DNA from 3 places in the Janthinobacterium sp. PSRC1-1 genome. Region 2 is predicted to be linked to each of the others. Evidence: predicted binding sites of a transcription regulator. Region 2 holds the regulator's gene; each other region holds the start of a gene.
What was found. Region 2 encodes FNR, which switches genes on or off when oxygen is low (the NO sensors DNR and NnrR bind a similar motif). Its sites were predicted from a motif close to TTGATNNNNATCAA; they were not measured.

Region 1: the regulator FNR is predicted to act here: its motif matches at 4,911-4,924, upstream of ACP7DW_RS04995 (XrtA system polysaccharide chain length determinant).
Region 3: the regulator FNR is predicted to act here: its motif matches at 2,928-2,941, upstream of paaA (1,2-phenylacetyl-CoA epoxidase subunit PaaA).

The regions. Positions count from the first base shown of each region.
Region 1 is NZ_JAFCWK010000002.1:305,278-312,316, forward strand. It holds gene ACP7DW_RS04975 (hypothetical protein) at 1-2,461, shown strand, start outside; gene ACP7DW_RS04980 (S1 family peptidase) at 2,473-3,240, shown strand; gene ACP7DW_RS04985 (N-acyl amino acid synthase FeeM domain-containing protein) at 3,242-3,988, opposite strand; gene ACP7DW_RS04990 (XrtA/PEP-CTERM system exopolysaccharide export protein) at 4,188-4,811, opposite strand; gene ACP7DW_RS04995 (XrtA system polysaccharide chain length determinant) at 5,064-6,593, shown strand; gene ACP7DW_RS05000 (XrtA-associated tyrosine autokinase) at 6,613-7,039, shown strand, end outside.
Region 2 is NZ_JAFCWK010000019.1:26,490-33,528, reverse strand. It holds gene ACP7DW_RS26975 (response regulator) at 1-2,525, opposite strand, end outside; gene fnr (fumarate/nitrate reduction transcriptional regulator Fnr) at 2,765-3,523, shown strand; gene ACP7DW_RS26965 (FixH family protein) at 3,527-4,051, opposite strand; gene ccoG (cytochrome c oxidase accessory protein CcoG) at 4,154-5,536, opposite strand; gene ccoP (cytochrome-c oxidase, cbb3-type subunit III) at 5,541-6,461, opposite strand; gene ACP7DW_RS26950 (cbb3-type cytochrome oxidase subunit 3) at 6,454-6,654, opposite strand; gene ccoO (cytochrome-c oxidase, cbb3-type subunit II) at 6,656-7,039, opposite strand, start outside.
Region 3 is NZ_JAFCWK010000001.1:390,176-397,214, reverse strand. It holds gene paaE (1,2-phenylacetyl-CoA epoxidase subunit PaaE) at 1-206, opposite strand, end outside; gene paaD (1,2-phenylacetyl-CoA epoxidase subunit PaaD) at 247-774, opposite strand; gene paaC (1,2-phenylacetyl-CoA epoxidase subunit PaaC) at 774-1,526, opposite strand; gene paaB (1,2-phenylacetyl-CoA epoxidase subunit PaaB) at 1,541-1,825, opposite strand; gene paaA (1,2-phenylacetyl-CoA epoxidase subunit PaaA) at 1,854-2,843, opposite strand; gene paaX (phenylacetic acid degradation operon negative regulatory protein PaaX) at 3,111-4,040, shown strand; gene ACP7DW_RS01805 (hypothetical protein) at 4,138-4,392, opposite strand; gene ACP7DW_RS01800 (M14 family metallopeptidase) at 4,534-5,658, shown strand; gene ACP7DW_RS01795 (methyl-accepting chemotaxis protein) at 6,025-7,039, shown strand, end outside.

The DNA.
Region 1 (7,039 bases), on a different contig from region 2:
CGGCCTGGCAGCACGGCTGCTGGCCTTGCTGGCGGGCGCGGCCTGCATGCTGGCCCTGCGCCATTATCCGCTGGGCCACGGCTGGCCCGGCCTGCTGTTTGCCGCCCTGCTGCCCGCCTATTTCCTGCTGTTGTGCTGGCGTCCCGCCTGCTGGCTGTTCTGCCTGCCCGCCCTGCTGCCCGTGCTCGACCTGGCGCCGTGGACGGGCTGGTTCTTCCTCGAAGAAATCGACGTGCTGCTGTTGCTGACGGTAGCCTGCGGCTATTGGCGCCTGGGCGGACCGCCCCGGAGCGCCGCGGCGCAGCTGTCGCCCGCCGCCCGCGCCTGCCTGCTGCTGTGCAGCCTGGCCTGGCTGGCAGCGCTGCTGCGCGGCGTGCTGCCGCTGGCGCCCCTCGATGTGTATGCCTGGGATAATTACCTGAGCCCCTACAACAGCTTGCGACTGGGCAAGGCCTGGGCCTGGAGCATGCTGCTGCTGCCGCTGCTGCTGCGCGACGGGGATCCGTCCGTCCTGCGCCGCTATGCGCTGCCGGGCATGCTGGCCGGGCTGGCCATGGTGTCCCTGTTCGCGCTGTGGGAACGGGCCGTGTTTCCCGGTGTGACGAACCTGTCCAGCGACTATCGCATCACGGCGCCGTTTTCCGCCATGCACACGGGCGGCGCCGCGCTCGATGGCTATCTGGCCCTGAGCCTGCCATTTGCGGCACTGTGGCTGGCGCGCGCGCGCAGCCGCTGGCAAGCGGCGCTGGCCTTGCTGCTGCTGGCACTGGCCCTGCACGCGGCATGTACCACCTTTTCACGGGGCCTGTACGCGGCCCTGGCGGCGGCGGTGCTGCTGGCCTTGCGCACAGCCCCCGGCGCGGCGCAGCGCCCGACGGGCCGGCGACCCGTACGGAAACCCTGGCCGCTGCTGCTGCTGGCCGGCCTGGGCACCGTCCTGCTCGTGACCATGTTCAGCGTGGCCGGCTACCGGGGCTTGCTCGCCGCCGTCATCCTGCTCACGGCCAGCTTCGTGCTGGCGGCGCAGCCCTTGCCGTGGCGCCTGGCGCCGGCCAGCCTGCTGTGTGCGCTGTGCCTGCAGGGGCTGCTGGCCAGCTGGTGGCCGGAAGGGGCCGGCCAGCCGGCTGCCGGCTGGCTGAAAGGCCCGTATTTCCTGTTCCTGCTGGCCGCCGTGCTGCTGGCGGGCGCGCTGCTGCCCGGCACCCTGTGGCCGGGCGGCGCTGCCGGCATAGGCCCTGCCAGGCTGGTCCTGGCGATGATGGCGTGGACCATGCTGGCGTGCAATCTCGTCTGGATAGGCTGGCACTGGGCCGGTGCTCCCGCCCTGGCGCCGGCCGGGCTGGTCGTGTTGCTGGCCATGCTGATGCTGTGCAATGGACGCTTGCGCGCGCCGCTATGGCGGCTGGACCGGGCCAGCCTGAGCATCGCGGGCGCGGCCGGCATCCTGCTGCTGCTGGCCATCCCCGTCTCGGCCAGCTATTACGCCACCGAACGTTTCGCCACCACGGCCTTCGACCTGCAAGGCCGCTTGCGCCATTGGCGGCAAGTGCTGGCCATGCAGCCGTCCGACTGGGGCGATCAGCTGTTCGGCATGGGCATGGGCAGCTTTCCCGCCACATATTACTGGCACAATCCCGGGCGCGAGGTGCCGGCCAGCATCGCCTATGCACAAGAAGAGGGTGCGCCTGGCAATGCCGGCAACACGTTTGTCCGCCTGGCCAGTCCCGGCTACAGCGCCGGCTATGGCGAACTGCTGCGGCTGCTGCAACGCCTGCCGCTGCAGCCGGCCACGCACTACACGCTGGCGCTGGACGCGCGCCGAAGCGGTCCCATGCCCGTGCTGCTGGTGCGCCTGTGCCAGAGACAATTGCTGTACGCACAAGGTTGCGTGCCTATCCCCCTGCGCCTGCAGCCGCCCCCGCCTGGCAATCCCGTGCCGGCCTGGCAGCACTATGAAGTGCCGTTCGACAGCAAATGGCTGGGCGCTGGCGCCTGGCTGCTGCGCCCGCCCGTGCAGCTGGAACTGGCGGCCAGCGGCACGGCCACCTCGTCCGTGATCGACGTGGACAATCTGAGCCTGCGCGCACCGGGCGGCGAGGAATTGATCGCCAACGGACGCTTTACGCAGGCCAACAATTACTGGTTTTTCAGCAGCGACCACCATCACTTGCCGTGGCATATCAAGAGCCTGGCGCTGCATGTGCTGGTGGAAACGGGCTGGTGCGGGGCACTTTCCCTGCTGGCCCTGCTTTCCCTGGCCGGCCTGCGCCTGCTGCGCCAGGCCACGGGGGGTAACCCGTGCGCGCTGGCCTGCGCCGCCGCCCTGCTGGGTTTTCTCGTCGTCGGCCTGTTCGACAGCCTGCTCGACGTGCCGCGTATCGCCCTGCTGTGCTATCTGATGCTGCTGTGCGCATTGCTGCAGCCCCCGCAACCTCCTCCCCCTGAAAGTGCGCCGCCATGAAAGCCCTGCCGTTGAGATTCTCCTCTGCCCTGCTGTCCGGCCTGATCCTGGCTGTGGCCAGCGCGCCTTGCCGTGCCGACCAGGCGCTGGCGCAAGTCATTGCGCGCGTGAAGCCGTCCATCGTCGGCGTGGGCAGCCTGCAAGCGACGCGCACGCCGCCGATGAATTTCCTCGGCACGGGTTTCGTGGCAGGCGACGGCTTGAGCGTGCTCACCTGCGCCCATGTGATTCAAAAACTGCTCGATGCCAATCCCAACGAAGTGATCGGCATACTCACGGGCCAGGGCGAGGCGGCGCAATTTCGCCCCGCCAAAATCCAGGCGCTGGACACGGAGCACGACCTGGCCTTGCTGCGCCTGGCGGGCGCGCCCCTGCCGGCCCTGACGCTGGGCGACGCGGGCACGGTGCGCGAAGGCCAGGCCATGGCCTTTACCGGGTTCCCGCTGGGCACCTTGCTGGGCTTGCACCACGTGACGCACCGCGCCACCGTATCGTCGCTGACGCCGGTGGTCAGGCCCAGCGCAACGGCGCAGCGCCTCGACACCCGGCGCCTGGCGCAACTGCAAAAAGCGCCGTACACGGTATTCCAGCTGGACGCGACGGCGTATCCGGGCAGCAGTGGCAGCCCCCTGTTCGATCCCGAGACCGGTCTCGTCTACGGCATCGTCAACATGGTGTATGTGAAGGGACTGAAAGAGGCGGCCATCACCGCGCCCAGCGGCATCACCTACGCGATTCCGGGCAGCCACATGCAGGCGATCTTGCTGAAAAATAAATGAGTCAGTTGCGCCCCTGCCTGAGCCGGTCGGTGATGCCTGGTTCATCCCATGTCGGAAAAAAAAAGGGGTAAAACGATCGTTCACCCCCATGCTGCTCCATCATGCCGCCGTACTTGCGGATCTGGGCCCCCATGTAGTCGAGGTCCAGGCGCAGCAAGACGGCCGGCGCCCCCACGCGCGTGCACTCTCGCTCGCCGCCAAAATCCTTGAAACCCAGCATGCGCTTGTAAAACACCACATGGCGTGGATTGACTTCGATCACGTAATCCGTAAAGCCGTGAATATTGTGGGCATAAATATAAGAAATGTGAATCAGTGCCGCAAACACGCGCTTGCTCACGCCCTTGTCGATGGCCAGGCGCGACGGTTCGCACAGGCGCCGGCCCTCCGCCCGCAGCACGTCGAGCTTGTCGCGGAAATTTTCATCGGCGGGCAAGCCCGTCTCGTCATTGTCCAGACACAGGGTCATGGTGCCGACGGTGGCGCCTGCCGTTTCCGCAAACAGCGTGATTTTATTCAGCGCATGCGCGATGCCGGGATCGACGGCATAGCCGCGCCAGCCGTACATCTTGCGGATCAGCAAACTGGCCGCCTCGCGCCGGCCACGCGAATTGGCCATGCGGATATGAAAGCGCTGCAGGTCGAGCTCGTGCTCCATGGCCGGGTCGATCTGGCCCTCGCCCACCACCAGGTCACTGAACGTACCGGGCGTGTCGAAGGAAATAATAGGTTCATCTTCAAAGCTCATCTTGTCCTCACGTTCATCGGCAGCCGTCGAGACGGACTGAAGCCAATGCCTTGTGACAAGATAAAAAGCAGAGAAGTTCCCGCGTCAGGCAAAAAAAACAGAAGAAAGTGCTATTCCATAGCAAAATTGCATGCTGAAATTTGCCAAAAAGTACAAAAAAGCAAATATAAATGCTGTTTTGATATTGCTGAGATCCCTTCTAAAAAAAGCTCTCCGGTATCAACAGCACATCGCCCGGCCGCATCATGACATTCGCGGAAATATCGCCACTCTTGAGCAAGTCGTCCAGGCGCACGCGCAGCTGCTGCTGGCTGCCGTCGCGCATGCGGATGATGCTGGCCTTGTTGCCGGCGGCAAAGTCCGTGATGCCGCCCACGGCGATAAGCACGTCCATCAGCGACATGCCGAGGCGATACGGCAGCGCCTGCGGCTTGGCCGCCTCGCCGATGACCCGGATCTGCTCGCCATACGGGCCCGAGAAATTGGTGACGATGACCGTCACCACCGGTTGCTGGATGAACTTGCCCAAGGCTTGCTCGATATCGCGCGCCAGCTGGGTCGAAGTCTTGCCGCTGGCGGCCAAATCCTCCACCAGCGGCGTGGTGATCTTGCCATCGGGCCGCACGGCCACCGTCAGCGACACTTCCGGATTGCGCCAGACGATGATGTTGACGGAGTCGCCCGGGCCGATCAGGTAGTCGTGCATGGGGGCGCTGTCGTCGGCGGGCGCCAGCGGATAGCGTGTGCGGCAGCCCCCCAGCAAGCTGGCGCTACAGGCCAGGAGCAGCGTGTGGCAGACAAAAGCACGGCGAAACGGATTCATGCGGGGCCTCTTCGAGTCGATGGTGCGTCCATGGCAGGCCCCGCAGAACCAGCCTGGGCCGCGAACTTCCTATGATTATTAAAACCCGGCAAGTGAACCTTGAGGCGTATCAAGAAGCAATCATCTTGGGAAATCTTGCTTCCCAGGCGCCCTATACTTTGCTTACTCAACAGGCAAGCATTTCTTGCAAGACGCCGTTGTCCGCGCCGCCCAGCCATCGACCGTGCAGCACCGTCACCTGAAGGAAGCGACATGGAGCAATTGATACAGCAACTGCTTTCCAGCCTGAAAGGCATCTGGAAGTACCGCTGGCATGCGGTGCTGGTGGCGTGGCTGGTGGCGATCGTCGGCTTCATCAAGGTCATTACCCTACCCGACGACTTCCAGACGTCGGCGCGCGTGTTTGTCGATACGCAAACCATCCTCAAGCCGCTGTTGGCCGGCATGACCAGCGTGCCGAACACGGAACAGCAGGTGGCCATCATGAGCCGCACCCTGCTCAGCCGCCCGAACGTGGAGCGCGTCATGCGCATGGTCGACCTCGACCTCGATTCGAGGACCGTGCGCGAACACGAAGCCCGGCTCGATGAGCTGATGAGCCGCATCAAGATCACCGGCACCAGCGCCTACGATATCTACACCATCAGCTACAGCGGGCGCGACCCGAAACTGGTGCGCGACGTGGTGCAAAGCCTGCTGACCATCTTTGTCGAAGGCAGTTTCCAGGGGAAAAAGGGCGATTCGCAGAAAGCCGTGCAATTCATCGACGAGCAGATCAAGAATTACGAGGACAAGCTGAGCGCGGCGGAAAACCTGGTGAAGGAATTCAAGATCCGCAACAACCTGCTGCTGCCGCGCCAGGGCATCGACTATGGCAGCCAGCTGCTGATGTCATCCGATAGCCTGAACAATGCCAAGCTGGAACTGGTCGAGGCGGAACAGGCGCGCAAGGCCATCCTGAGCCAGATCGAAGGCGACGAACCCGTGCTCGACCTGGAGCCGAACGCTTCGGCCATCACGAACCCGGAACTCGACGAGCGCATCGCCTCGCTCAACAAGAATCTGGACAGCCTGCGCATGCAATTTACGGAATTGCATCCCGACATCATCGCCTCGAAGCGCCTCATTGCCCAACTGGAAGAGCGCAAGATCGAGGAAAGCAAGCTGAAAACGGCGTCCGGCGACCCGGGCAAGAACTACAGCCCCATGCTGCAGCAGTTGAAGGTGGCGCTGACGGACGCGGATGCCAAGGTGGCCGCCATCCGCGCCCGCGTGCAGGAATACAACGCGCGCAATGAGCGCCTGCTGGCGCAAAGCAATGCCGTGCCCGAGGTGGAATCGCAGCTGGCACAACTGAACCGCGACTACATCATCAACAAGGAAAACTATGAAAAGCTGATCGGCCGGCGCGAAGCGGCCAAGCTGTCGGGCGAACTCAGCTCCACCACCGAGATGATGGCCTTCAAGATCATCGACCCGCCCACGGTGCAATATGCGCCCGTCGGCCCGAACCGTCCGCTGCTGTTTTCCGCGGCGCTGGGCGCGGCCCTGGTGGCCGGCATCGCCACGGCACTGCTGATCAGCCAGGTGCGCCCCACCTTCCTCAGCCCGGCCGAACTGCGCGATGCCACGGGCTTGAATGTGCTGGGCACGGTATCGATGAACTGGACGCCGCTGCAGCAGGTGCGCCGCCGCCGCGCCCGCTATGCCTTTGCCGGCTGTCTGGGCAGCCTGTTCCTGCTGTACGGCGGGGTCATGACGGCCGCGCTGCTGAAATTCTAGAACCACCAAGGGAGCGACGATGAGCAGCAAGGACAACGGCAAGCAGGAACCCACGATCCTGGGCGTGGCCGAGGCCAGCGTGGCTTATGGTCCAGATGTTGCGGAGGGTGCGGATGGCGCGGATGGCGCGGCGGCGGCCGCCCCCCGGTACCGTCCGCTGAACCTGGCCCGGCTGGCGCAGCAAGGCATGCTCACGCAGGAAGGCGGACGCAGTTCGGTGGCCGAAGATTTTCGCATCATCAAGCGCCCGCTGCTGCGCCAGGCGCGCGCCAGCGGCGCCGAGGCCATCCGCCACGGCAACCTGATCGTCGTCACCAGCGCCATGCCCGGCGAAGGCAAGACGTATTGCGCCATCAACCTGGCCATGAGCATCGCCATGGAAATGGATATCACGGTGCTGCTGGTCGATGCCGACGTGGCGCGTCCGTCCGTGCTGAAAGTGCTGG
Region 2 (7,039 bases):
TCCGTGCGGATGACATGGGTGGCGCTGAAGCCGTCCATGACGGGCATTTGCATGTCCATCAGCACGATGTCGTAGCGCAGCGCTTCCGTGCGCAGCCGCTCCACCGCTTGCAAACCGTCGCCCACCACGTCCAGGGTGGCGCCCATGTGTTCGAGGATACCGCGCGCCACGGCCTGGTTCAAATGATTGTCTTCCACCAGCAGGAAATGCACGCCGGCCAGTTCCGTGCCCAGCGGCTGGTGCAGCATGCGCTGCTCGCCGCCGTCGTTCTTGGCGATCAGCGCCTGGTGCAGGGCATCGAACAGGCTCGAACCTGTGATCGGCTTCATCAGCACGACATCGGCCTCGGCCGCGCTGGAAATTTCCTCCAGGTGGTTGCGCGCGAAGGCGTTGACCATCACGACGATGGGCTGGCGCTGGCCGGCAGCTGCCTGGCGGATGGCCTTGGCCGTGGCCAGGCCGTCCATGACGGGCATGTGCCAGTCGGCCAGCACCACGTCGTACGGTTGCTGCTGCGCCAGGCGTTCGCGGTACAGTTCGATGGCGGCAAAGCCGGAGTCCACTTCGTCGGCCAGCCAGCCCCAGGCCTCGATCAGCTTGACGATCAGTTCGCGCGTGGTGCGGTTGTCGTCGGCCACCAGCAGGCGCAGCTGCCCCAGGGCCGGCGTGCGCCGTGTTTCGGGCGGTTGCGCCAGCATCTCGAACGGCACGCTGAACCAGAAGCGGCTGCCCTTGCCTTCGCTGCTGGCCACGGCGATATCGCCGCCCATCATGTGGATCAGCTGCTTGCTGATGGCCAGGCCCAGGCCCGTGCCGCCGAAGCGCCGTGTAATGCTCTGGTCGCCCTGGGAAAAGGCGGCGAACAGCTGCTGTTGCTGCAGTTCCGTCATGCCGATGCCCGTGTCGCGCACTTCGAAGCGTAGCCAGGCGCGGTCTTGTTGGCTTTCGGCCAGGCTGACGGCCACCACCACTTCGCCGCTCTCGGTAAATTTGATGGCGTTGCCGGCCAGGTTGACGAGGATTTGCTGCAGGCGCTGCGCGTCGCCCACCAGGCGCCGCGGCACGTCGGGCTCGACGGCGATGGCCAGTTCCAGCTCCTTTTCACCCGCATTCATGGTCATCGTCGTGGCCAGCGTGTTCATGACCTCGTCGAGGTCGAATTCGACGGGCGACAATTCCATGCGGCGCGCTTCGATCTTCGAATAGTCGAGCACGTCGTTGAGGATGCCCAGCAGCGACTGGCCCGCCACGCGCACCATGGTCAGATACTTGCGCTGTTCCGTATCGAGCCTGGTATTGCCCAATAAGTACACCATGCCCAGCACGGCATTGAGGGGCGTGCGGATTTCATGGCTCATGTTGGCCACGAAATCGCTCTTCGCGCGGTTGGCCGCCTCGGCCCGGTCGCGCTCCTGTTCCAGCTCCGCCGCGCGCGCTTCGAGTTCCTGCTGCAGGCGGTCGCGTTCGCTCATCAGGCCGTTGAACGTTTCCGTCAGTTCGCCGATCTCGTCGCGCTGCCGCACCGGCACGGGCGTGAAACGGCTGCCGCTGGTGCGCATGGCTTGCAGCGTGTCGCGCAGGCGCACCAGCGGCGACAGCAGGCGCACGGTGACCCAGCCCAGAATAAACGCGGCCAGCAGCGAAGCGAGGATGCTCCATAGCACCAGCCGGTACAGCACGCCATCGAACGGTTCGAAGGCATCGTCGAGGGGCAGCGAGGCGGCCAGCAGCCAGTTTACCGATTTCAGGCGTTTGAAGCTGTTGACGGCCGTGATGCCGCGGCTGTTGGTGCTGACCATGCTGCCTTCGCCATCTTGCTTCAGCAACTCGGTGGTGGTCAGGTTGGCGTTCGGCAGGCGCGGCTGCAGCAGCCGGTCGGTATCGGGGTGCAGCACGTAGCGCGGCACGGCGCCGCGCGTGAGGATGAAGTAATAGCCGCTCTTGCCGATCTTTTCCGAGCGCAGGCGCCCCAGCAGGTTGTCCTTGTACAGGCGCAGCACCCCGATCACGACGCCGGCCACCTGGCCATCGGCGGTGAGCACGGGCGCGGCCATCTGCACGATGGGCATGCCGCTCGACTTGCCCAGCATCGGTTCGGTGATCATGGGCTGGCGCGTGCGCAGCACGGTCTGGAAATACTCGCGCTCGGCGACGTTGATGCCGGCGCGCCCCGCCACTTCCGGCATGTCGGCCACGATGACGCCCTGCGCGTCGAGCACCAGCACGTCGTCGAACAGTACCAGCATCGAGCGGCGCGCATAGTATTCGCGCAGCTGGGCGGGCCGGGCGATCAATTCCGGCGGCTGCTGCCTGGCCGTCAGGGTGACGATCTGCAGCAGCATGCCCAGCTTGTCGTCGAGTTCGGCAGCGGTGCGGGTGATCAGGGCAGACTGCTGGCTCAGCAGTACTCGGGTGAAGTCGGCGCGCATGTGCTGCACCTGTATCATGGTGACCAGCGCGATCATGGCGATCGAGGTCAGGCTGGTGACCAGCGCGACTTTTGCTTTGATGCCGAGAGGCTTCATGATTTCCTTTTCAGTACCGTGCGGCACAGGCGGCAGATAATGCTGTCAGGAATTTTCCTATCAATACATTAACTTTGCAAGCGGTGCCGCGCAAATGGCCCGCCCCGCATGGGCTTTTGACGATGTTGCCATATAATCAAAGTCAGAACGTCGTTTATTCGGCCGAAATGCGGTGAAATTGGCACACGGCAACCCTGTATGCAGTAAACTTGTTATTGCATTTTCTAAAAGGTACCGACATGACTGAAGCGCTACTCACTCCCACCATGCCCACAGTGACCGTGGAAGCGTTGCGTGCGCGATGCTCGACCTGCAGCATGCATCAATTGTGCCTGCCGATGGGCCTCGATGTGGGCGACATGGACAGGCTGGACCAGATCATCGGCCGCCGTCGCAAGATCGTGCGCGGCGCCTCGCTGTTCCGTATCGGCGACTCGTTCCAGAACCTGTACGCGATCCGCCTGGGGCACTTCAAGACGTACCAGATCAATCCGGGCGGTGAAGAGCAGGTGACGGGTTTCCAGATGGCTGGCGAACTGCTGGGCATGGACGCCATCAGCGCCGATCGCCACCACTGTAATGCGGTGGCGCTGGAAGACAGCGAAGTGTGTGAAATTCCTTTTTCCAGCCTGGAACAATTGCTGGGCAATATGCCGACCCTGCTGCGCCATTTCCACCGCATGATGAGCCAGGAAATCACGCGCGAGCAAAGCGTCATGCTGTTGCTGGGCAATATGCAGGCGACCCAGCGTTTTGCCGCCTTTATCGTCAACCTGGCCTCGCGCTATGAAGCGCGTGGCTATTCGGCCAGCAAATTTCAGCTGCGCATGTCGCGCGAGGAAATCGGCAATTACCTGGGACTGACCATCGAGAGCGTCAGCCGTTTATTGTCGAAATTCAAGAAGGAAGGCTGGCTGCGCGTGTCCAACCGCGAGATCGAGATCTTGCAGCCCGCCAAGTTGAAAGCCATCACGGCCGGCACGGACGTCTGCAAGTAAGTCTTACAGTTCCTCATCGGCGTGCAGCGCGATACTGCGCTGCAGCGGCCAAGTCCAGATGCCGGACAGGCGCCACTCGCGTTTGTCGTTTTCCACCAGTACTTGCCAGCGGCTGCGCTCGAGCATCGGCAGCGCGACGGAAAAATTGCCGGCCGCATCGGGCTGCACCAGCAGCTTGATATCCTTTTCCGGCAGGGTCGCATGCGCCAGATGCAGCTGCAACGGACCCTGGTAGGCCTTGCCGAAGCTGTGCACGGAGCCACTCAGGCGCGCTGACGCCACATCATAGGACAGGCTGGTATCCATCGCCAGGTCGCTGGCGATCGTGTCGCGCTTCAAATCCTGGTTGATCGCCTTGCCCTGCTTGTAATAGTCGCCCACCACCAGCGCATCGGGCTGCGTAAACGCGATATAGCCCATGAAGCTGCCGACGACAACCGACAGGCCGGGACCGATCATCAGCAGCCAAGGCCAGCGATGCTTGTACCACGGTGCAACGGGGGCTTGCAGCTTGAGACTGTCGGACATGATATTTCTCCTGTTTAATCAGCCAGTCCCCGCATGGGGACCGGCCTTCCTGCAACTTCGTGGCGGCGGCGAGGGCACCCGGTCCCCGTCCGCCTTTCCTTGTTAACGTGGCACGATGAAGACCGCGCTTTCACGCACATGCAGCGACGGGTCGTCCAGCGAGTGCAATTCGATCGCAATCTTGTTCGACCCCTTTTCTCCCACGCCGTGCGGTACGCGCAGGCGGATCGGCCAGCCCAGCGTTTCCGTCGGCTGCAAGGTCACCTCTTCGCGTGTCAGCAAGGTCAGGCCCGGCAAGCCGGAAGCGCTGATTTTAAAATGCTGGGTTTGCTCCGAGGTGTTCATGATCTGCAAGCGGTACACGTTTTCGATCATGCCGTCTTCCACTTCGCGTCCCATCGAACCGCGGTCGCGGATCACGTCCATTTTCAGGGGCGTGCGCAGCGCCAGCGACGTACACACGGCGATGATGATCAGGGCCAGGATGGAAGTGTAGATCAGCACGCGCGGGCGCATGGCGCGCTGGCGGATCTGCTTCGAATTGAAGTTGTTTTCCATCGCATGGTCGGTACTGTAGCGTACCAGTCCCCGCGGCCGGTCGACCTTGTCCATCACGGTATTGCAGGCATCGACGCAGGCGGCGCAGCCGATGCATTCATACTGCAGGCCGTTGCGGATATCGATGCCGGTCGGACACACCTGCACGCACAGAGTGCAGTCGATGCAGTCGCCCAGCTTGTCGTTGTTGCCGGCCTTCTTGCTGATGGCGCCACGCGGTTCGCCGCGCTTGGCATCGTAGGTGATGATCAGGGTGTCCTGGTCGAACATGGCGCTCTGGAAGCGCGCGTAGGGGCACATGTATTTGCACACCTGTTCGCGCAGCCAGCCCGCGTTGCCGTAGGTTGCCAGGCTGTAGAACAAGACCCAGAACCATTCCCAGGGACCGAAGTTCAGGGTGGTCACCGACTGCGCCAGTTCCTTGATCGGCGTGAAGTAGCCGACAAAGGTAAAGCCCGTCCACAGGGCGATGGCGCCCCATGCCAGGTGCTTGGCCGTTTTCTTGACGGCCTTGCGCACGGACGGTCCCTGCTTGTCGAGGGCCATGCGCGCGCTGCGCGTGCCCTCGATGCGGCGTTCGACCCACAGGAAGATTTCCGTGTATACCGTTTGCGGGCAAGAGAACCCGCACCACACCCGCCCGGCGATGGCCGTGACGAGAAACAACAAATACGCACAGATGATCAGCAGGGCCGCCAGATAGATGAAATCCTGGGGCCACAGCACGACGCCGAAAATGTAGAACTTGCGCGTGGTCAAATCGAACAGCAGGGCTTGCCTGCCATTCCAGGTCAACCACGGCAAGCCGTAGAACGCCAGCTGGGTAAGCCATACGCATACCCATCGCCAGGTAGCGTAGCGTCCTTTGGCCTCGCGAGGGTAGATCTGCTCGCGGGCCGCATACATCTTGATGACTTGAGGTTCCATTACATCATTTCACGGGCGTCTGGGGATTCGACAGGCTCCAGACATACGCCGACAGCACGTGGACCTTGGACTCGCCGAGGAAATCGCTGAAGGCCGGCATGGTGTTGCTGCGTCCCTTGCGTACGGTTTCCATGATGGTATCAGCACTGCCGCCGTACAGCCAGATCTTGTCCGTCAGGTTAGGTGAACCGAGCATCTGATTGCCTTTCGCATCGGCACCGTGACAGGCCATGCAGGCGCCGAACTTGGCTTTGCCCAGCACGGATTTGACGGGGTCCGAGGTGGAACCGGACAGGCTCAGCACATAATGGGCCACGTTCTCGACATCCTTTTCGGAGCCCAGGGCGGCGCCCATCGGTGGCATCTGCCCATTGCGGCCATGCATGATGGTGGTCTTGATGATGTCGGGTTCACCGCCATACAGCCAGTCCTTGTCGGTCAGGTTGGGGAAGCCCTTGTTGCCGCGTGCATCCGAACCGTGGCATTGCGCGCAGTAGGTCAGGAACAAACGCTGGCCGATGGCATGCGCTTGCGGATCGGCGGCCACCGTCTTCAAGTCCTGGCTCAGGTACTTGTTGAACAGGGGACCGTAGTCGGCTTCCGCCTTCTTCAGCTCTTCCTCGTACTGGTCCGTCGATTTCCAGCCCAGACTGCCGGCATAGTTGCCCAGGCCCGGGTACAGGAACAGATACGCCAGGGCGAAGACGATGGTGATGTAGAACAACCACATCCACCAGCGCGGCATCGGCGTATTGAGTTCCTTCAAGTCCTCGTCCCAGACGTGGCCCGTGGTGCCGTCGGCAGGGGCGCCTTCGACCACTTTGATTTTCGACTGCGAGTACAGCAGCACGCCGCAGCCGATGATGCCCAGCAGGGACAGCACGACGATGTAGATATTCCAGAAGCCATTGGTAAAGTCAGCCATGGTTGCGCTCCCCTTGTGCCGGTGCGGCATCGGCCGCGTAGTCGAGCGCTTCGTCGTCGAACGGCAGGCGCGCCGCCGCGTCGAAGTCGCTATTGCTGCGGCTGAACGTCCACCACAGGATGCCTACGAACGTCGTAAAGGAAACCACCGTCATGACGCTGCTGGCGCTGTCAAACAGGTTCTCGATTGCCATGCTAATTCCTTGTTTTGATTAATGTACCGAGGCCTTGCAGATAGGCGACCAGGGCGTCTTCTTCCGTCTTGTCCTGCAGCTGCGCCGGGCCGGCGGTGATTTCCGCATCGCTGTACGGCTGGCCCAGGCGTTGCAGGGCGCGCATCTTCGGCATGATGTCGTCAGGCACCAGCTTGGTCTTCGCCAGCCATGGGTAGGCCGGCATGTTCGACTCGGGCACCACGTCGCGCGGGTTGTTCAAGTGCGTGCGGTGCCATTCATCGCTGTAGCGGGCGCCCACGCGGGCCAGATCCGGCCCCGTGCGCTTGGAACCCCACTGGAACGGACGGTCGTAGACGAACTCGCCAGCGACCGAATAGTGGCCATAGCGTTCCGTTTCCGCGCG
Region 3 (7,039 bases), on a different contig from region 2:
CGCAGGGTGCCATCCTGCACCGCCGAACAGATGGAATACGAGCGGCGCACGTCTTCCGCATTGATATTGGCGCGCAGGGTCAGGTGCTGGCCCTGCTGGAAGCGGAACTGCTGCCGCAGTTCGGCCGGCACGTCGAACGTGACGGCGATGGTGTCGCGCGTTTCATTGCGCACGTTCGCCACGCACAGCGGATAAAATTTACTCATGCTTCATCTCCAGTTTCTTCGGAACGTGTGCCTGATTTTTTTAGTGGCACTTGAAGTAATCAAACGGTTCGCGGCAAGCCAGGCATTTGTACAGGGCCTTGCACGGCGTGGAGCCAAACTGGCTGGTCAGCTGCGTATGCGTGGAACCGCAATTCGGGCAGATCACGTCCAGCTTTGGCATCGCTTGGCGTTTTACTCCACCCTTCAAGCCGCTGATGTCGATCACCTGCTGCTGCGGCGGGGCGATGCCATAGCCTTTCAGCTTGGCCTTGCCCGCCTCGCTCATCCAGTCCGTGGTCCAGGCGGGCGCCAGCTGGTTCACCAGCGTCACCTTGGCCACGCCATGGCTGCGCAAGGCCTCCGTAACGGCATCGGCGATCACCTGCATGGCCGGGCAGCCCGAATAGGTGGGCGTGATCGTCACGATGCACTCTTCGCTGCTGACCACATCGACGGCGCGCACGATGCCCAGGTCCACCACCGAAATGACGGGGATTTCCGGGTCCGGCACGTCGCCCAGCCAGGCCCAGACCTGGGCCGCGTCCAGCGCTGCCGTGGGCGTGTTCATTACCACTCCGCCCCGGGATAGGCGCGCTGCAGGAACTGCATCTCGGCCAGGATGAATCCCAGGTGTTCCGTGTGCGTGCCCTGCTTGCCGCCCTTTTGCATCCAGGCGTCGGGCGCCGGCATGCTCAAGGTGGCTTCGGCAAAGATCTCGGCCACGTGTTCGAGGAACGCCTGGCGCAACACGTCCGATGGCGGCGCGATGCCGGCGGCAACCATGGCCTGGTCGACGGCGTCGTACTTGAACATCTCGCCCGTGTACATCCACAGCTTGTCGGCCGCCGCCTGCGTCTTGGCATGGCTGTCCGCCATGCCGTCGCCGAGACGCACGATCAGGTCACCGCTGCGGCGCAGATGATAGGTGACTTCCTTGATCGATTTCTGTGCCACTTCGACGATGCGTGGATCGCTGCATTTCGCCAGTTCCAGCAGCTGGAAGTAGTGCCAGGTGTCGAAGAAGAACTGGCGCATCATGGTGTCGGCGTAATTGCCGTTCGGCTGCTCCAGCAGCAGGCAATTCTTGAAGTCGTGGGCGTCGCGCAGGAAGGCGATGTCGTCCTCGTCGCGGCCCGCATTTTCCAGTTCGGCCGCATAGCTGAACCACAAACGCGTCTGGCCCAGGAGGTCGAGCGCCACGTTGGTCAGCGCCATGTCTTCTTCCAGCGCGGGCCCCTTGCCGCACAGCTGTGACAGCTGCTGGCTCAGGATCAGGGCGTTGTCACCCAGGCGCAAAAGGTAATTGACCTTGTTCTCCATTGCAGGCGCTCCCATCACAGGTTCTTGACTTCTTCCGGCATCGGGAAGAAGGTGGGATGGCGGTACACCTTGCTGTTCGACGGCTCGAACAGGGCGCCCTTGTCGCCGGGGCTGCTGGCGACGATATCGGCCGCGCGTACCACCCAGATGCTCACGCCTTCATTGCGGCGCGTGTAGACGTCGCGCGCATGGTTGACCGCCATGGTGGCGTCGGAGGCGTGCAGGCTGCCCACATGCTTGTGCGCCAGGCCGTGCTGGCTGCGGATGAAAACTTCCCACAATGGCCATTCTTTGCTCATGTTGCTCTCCCCTATCTGTCTTATGTAATTACGCTGCTGCTTTGTTAGCGGCTTGCTTGTCTGCATACGCGAGCAAGGCATCGCGGAACCACTCGCCGTCTTCATACGCTTTCACCCGCGTTTGCAGGCGCTCGCGGTTGCACGGACCATTGCCCTTCAACACATTGTTGAACTCGGACCAGTCGATCTCGCCGAATTCATAATGGCCCGTTTCCGCATTGAACTTCAGGTCGGGATCGGGCACGGTCAGGCCCAGGTACTCGATTTGCGGCACGGTCTGGTCAACCATGCGCTGGCGCAATTCGTCATTCGAGAACAGCTTGATGCGCCATTGCGCCGACTGTGCGCTGTTGACGGAGGCGGCATCGGACGGACCGAACATCATCAAGGACGGCCACCACCAGCGGTTCAGCGCATCCTGCGCCATGGCTTTCTGTTCTGGCGTGCCCTTGCACAGCGACATCATGATGTCGTAACCCTGGCGTGCATGGAATGATTCTTCCTTGCAGACGCGGATCATGGCGCGCGCATACGGGCCATACGAGCAACGGCACAGCGGGATCTGGTTGATGATGGCCGAGCCGTCAACCAGCCAGCCGATGGCGCCCATGTCGGCCCACGACAGCGTGGGATAGTTAAAGATGCTGGAATACTTGGCTTTGCCCGAGTGCAAGGCAGCGAGCAGATCGTCGCGCGACACGCCCAGGGTTTCGGCGGCGCTGTACAGGTACAGGCCGTGACCGGCTTCGTCCTGGATCTTCGCCAGCAGAATGGACTTGCGTTTCAAGGTCGGTGCGCGCGTGACCCAGTTACCTTCGGGCAATTGACCGACGATTTCCGAATGCGCATGCTGCGAAATCTGGCGGATCAAGGTCTTGCGGTAAGCATCCGGCATCCAGTCCTTGGCCTCGATCTTGATGCCTTCGTCGATGCGCGCCTGAAAAGCGCGCTCTTCCTGGCCCATGTCGTCGATGGAGCGGACGTTCTTGAGGCCGGTTTCAACCATTTGTGCGTACATGATCTGTCTCCCATGTCTTTGATTTTGCGCAGCAACGCGGTGCGATGAACAGATAATACGATACAAAAAACGATTTGCATACACTTGATGTGAGTCATTTTAAAAATTCGTATCTTGTGCAGCTTTTTTGTGCGTATGATATTGCATATGAGAAAACACTACGAAGCGCCACCCGCGCTTCCGGCAAATTATTGACGCGCTACCCGCGCAGCCAAGTAAACTGCTGCTTTTATTGAATCGACCGCAACACGGCCAGACCGGAACCACATGAAGAACACCCGCTGCACGGCATGGATAGCCGATTTCCTGGAAAGCGACCCACCGCGCTCAAAGTCCCTGGTGATGACGATTTTCGGTGACGCCATCGTGCCGCGTGGCGGCGCCATCTGGCTGGGCAGCCTGATCGAACTGCTGGCGCCGTTTGGCGTGAATGACCGCCTGCTGCGCACCAGCGTGTTCCGCCTGGCGCAGGAGGGCTGGCTCAGCTCGCAACGCGACGGCCGCCGCAGCGCCTATACCATACGCCCGGAGGCGCTGGCCCGCTTCGAGCGCGCATATCGCCGCATCTATGCGCCACTGGTCGTGCACTGGGATGGCAGCTGGACCCTGGTGATCGGGCCGGCCGGCAGCATCGGCGCCGCCGAGCGGGGAGCGCTGCGCAAGGAATTATTGTGGGCTGGCTATGGATTGATCTCTCCCGGCATCTTTGGCCATCCGGCCAGCAATGCGGAGGCGCTGGAAGACATCCTCGTGCGCAACGAGGTACAAGGCAAGTTGTATGTCTGCCACACTACAGAGTTGCCGGATGTCAGCACACGCCCGCTGCGCGACATGGTGGGCGAATGCTGGGACTTGTCGGAAGTGATGGCTGGCTACGAAAAATTCATCGCCAGCTTCCAGCCGCTGCTGACCTTGCTGCAAGAAGCGCCCGTGTTCGATGCCGAGCAAGCCTTCGTCATCCGCTCGCTGCTGACGCACGCCTACCGCCGCGTGCAGTTGCACGACCCGCAACTGCCCGTCGAACTGCTGCCCGAACCGTGGCCCGGCACGCAGGCGTATGCACTGGCGCGCGACCTGTACCGCATCACCCATGCGGCGGCCGAGGAACATATCCTGGCCACCCTGCGGCGCGAGGATGAGCAGGCGGCTTCTGTCGAGCCGTGGTTCTACGAACGTTTTGGCGGCCTGACTAATTGAACGTCTGAAAAATGTTCAGGGCCAGGCGCGTGGCCGCAGGCAGTACGACTAGTACGCCAAGGCAACGCAACGCCGCCATGGACATTTTCTCAGACGTTCACTGCTTCGCCACCACCTGCTTCGCCCCAGCCAGCAAATCCTGCCCCAGCTTTTCCAGCGCATTGGCCTGCACCAGCATGGTGTCGAGGATGGCGACGTTGAAGGTGAACTCTGCCGGCGTCGTATAGCCGGGGAAACGTATGATGCGCAGCAATTCCTGCAAGGTGGTGCCCTTGCCCAGGTGCGCCAGGGCGTCGCTGAGGGCGCTGATTTTCTTTTCCAGGTCGCGTATGTGCTTGCCGTTGTCGTCCATGATGCTCTCCCCATGTTGGAGCTATCACGTTAGCAAAGCACGTCCCGCGTCGTTTGCGCCAGCACAAAGGCGCGGCTAAAACGGGTATCATCGCGCCATTGCACACGATGCAAAACCCATATGTTTTTATCAGGAACACTCATGACCATTAAAATCAGCCAGCAATTCGACGCCGGCGCGATCGAGGTGCTGCGCGCCGACGATGCCCACTCCATCGAGCTGAACATCCGCAAGGATTCCCACGCCGACATCACGCAGTGGTTTTATTTCCGCCTGCAAGGCGCGCAAGGCGAGGCGTGCACAATCCGCTTCATGAATGCAGGCAAGTCGGCCTACCCGGACGGCTGGAAAGACTACCAGGCCGTCGCCAGCTATGACCGCGAAACCTGGTTCCGCGTGCCAACCAGCTTCGACGGCACGGTGATGACCATCGCACACACCCCCGAGGAAGAAAGCGTGTACTACGCCTACTTCGAGCCGTACCCATGGGATCGCCACCTGGCCCTGATCGACAGCGCGCAAGCGTCGCCGCTGGTGCGCCTGATCGACCTGGGCAGCACGGTGGAAGGGCGCGACATGAATCTGCTGGTCGTCGGTGACGCCGATGCCGAGAAGAAAGTCTGGGTCATCGCGCGCCAGCATCCCGGTGAAACGATGGCGGAATGGTTTGTCGAGGGCATGCTCGACGCCTTGCTGGATCAGGCCAACCCGTTTGCCCGCCAGTGCCTGCAAGACGCCGTTTTCTATGTGGTACCGAACATGAACCCGGACGGTTCCGTTCATGGCAACCTGCGCACCAACGCGGCCGGCGCCAACCTGAACCGCGAATGGATGACGCCGACGATGGAACGCAGCCCGGAAGTATTCCTGGTGAAACAGAAAATGCATGAAATCGGCTGCGACCTGTTCCTCGACGTGCATGGCGACGAAGGTCTGCCTTACGTGTTCGTCGCCGGCAGCGATGCGCTGGAAAATTTCACGCCAGCACAAAAAGCCGAGCAAGACCGCTTCATCGCCGACTTCAAGGTGGCCAGCCCCGACTTCCAGGATGAGCACGGCTATGAAGACGGCCCGTTCACGCCGGAAGTACTGACCATGGGTTCGCCTCACATCACGCACGCCTTCGGCTGTCTGGCACTGACCCTGGAACTGCCGTTCAAGGACAATGCCAACGATCCCGACCCACAAACGGGCTGGAGCGGCGCCCGCAGCGCTGCCCTGGGCGCGGCCGTACTGCAGCCTATCCTGTCCACCTTGCGCGCCTGAGCATCAGGGCCGAACCGGCCCGCGTAAGCCCCATGCCCCGCACGCCGGGGCATTTTTTTTGACCGCACGGCAAGCGTTGCTGGACGAATGGTTTTTTTCGCAAACATCTTGCCTGTCAGAAATTATCGTCCTACACTATTCAACAGAATCAGGCCGTGCCACGCTGCGCGGCCCCGCAAGAATATACGGCCGGGCAGGTCGCCACGACTTCCCGCCACCGAAATACGCATCCACGGCCCTATCCCCGCCGAATTAGCTTTCTGTAACGCAAACTGACCGCATCAGCATCGTCGTGCACAGGCGCCGCTTGTCCGCAGGACCATGCCAAGCGCACGCTTTCCGCTTTACGCCGAGGATGAATACCCTATGTCCAAGCTTAACATCAGTACCCGCCTGGCCTTCAGTTTCGGCCTGATCATTGTCCTGCTTGCCATGGTGGCATTTGTTTCCGTAAGCCGCATCCGCAACATCAATGCAACGACGGAAAAAATTCTCAATGACCGCTATGTCAAGGTCATGCTGTCGAACACCATCCAGTCCGAGATCAATATCCAGGCCCGCCTGCTGGGCAATGCCATCATCGGCGCCAACGATCCAGACGAGGTCAGCAGTGCCGTGACCAAGATTCAGGCATCGGTAAAAAAGAATACGGAACTGCTGGCGCGCCTGAAAACCATGATCAACACGCCCAAGGGCCAGGAACTGTTCCAGGCCGTGACGACCAGCCGCGAAAGCTATGCCAGGACGCGCGATGCGAATATCAAACTGTTGCAAGAGGGGAAAACTGAAACTGCCGGCATCTTCCTGCTGACGCAGCTGCGCTATCCACAAGAAAAAATCTTGACTGCGCTGGCGGCCCTGGCCGGCTTCCAGGAATCGCTGATGGCAGACGAAGGCAAGCAAGCCCTCGCCGACGGGCGTCTGGCCATCATCCTGACCCTGTCCCTGTCCATCGCCGCGACCATCATTGCCATCGTCCTGGCCATTCTGATCAGCCGCTCCATCAGCCGCCCCATAGGCGAAGCTGTCAAAGTGGCGCAACGCGTGGCATCCGGCGACCTGTCGGGCAGCATCGACGCGCGCGGCAGCGATGAAACGGGCCTGCTGCTGCGCGCCCTGAAGGAAATGAACGACAATCTGCAAGGCATCGTGGCCCGCGTGCGCCATGGCACGGATGCCATCGCCCATGGCTCGCGTGAAATCGCCTCCGGCAATATGGACTTGTCCTCGCGCACGGAACAACAAGCCAGCTCGCTGGAAGAAACGGCATCGTCGATGGAAGAACTGACGTCGACCGTCAAGCAGAATGGCGAAAACGCACGCCAGGCCAACCAGATGGCGCAATCGGCCTCCAGCGTGGCCAGCAAAGGCGGCCAGGTGG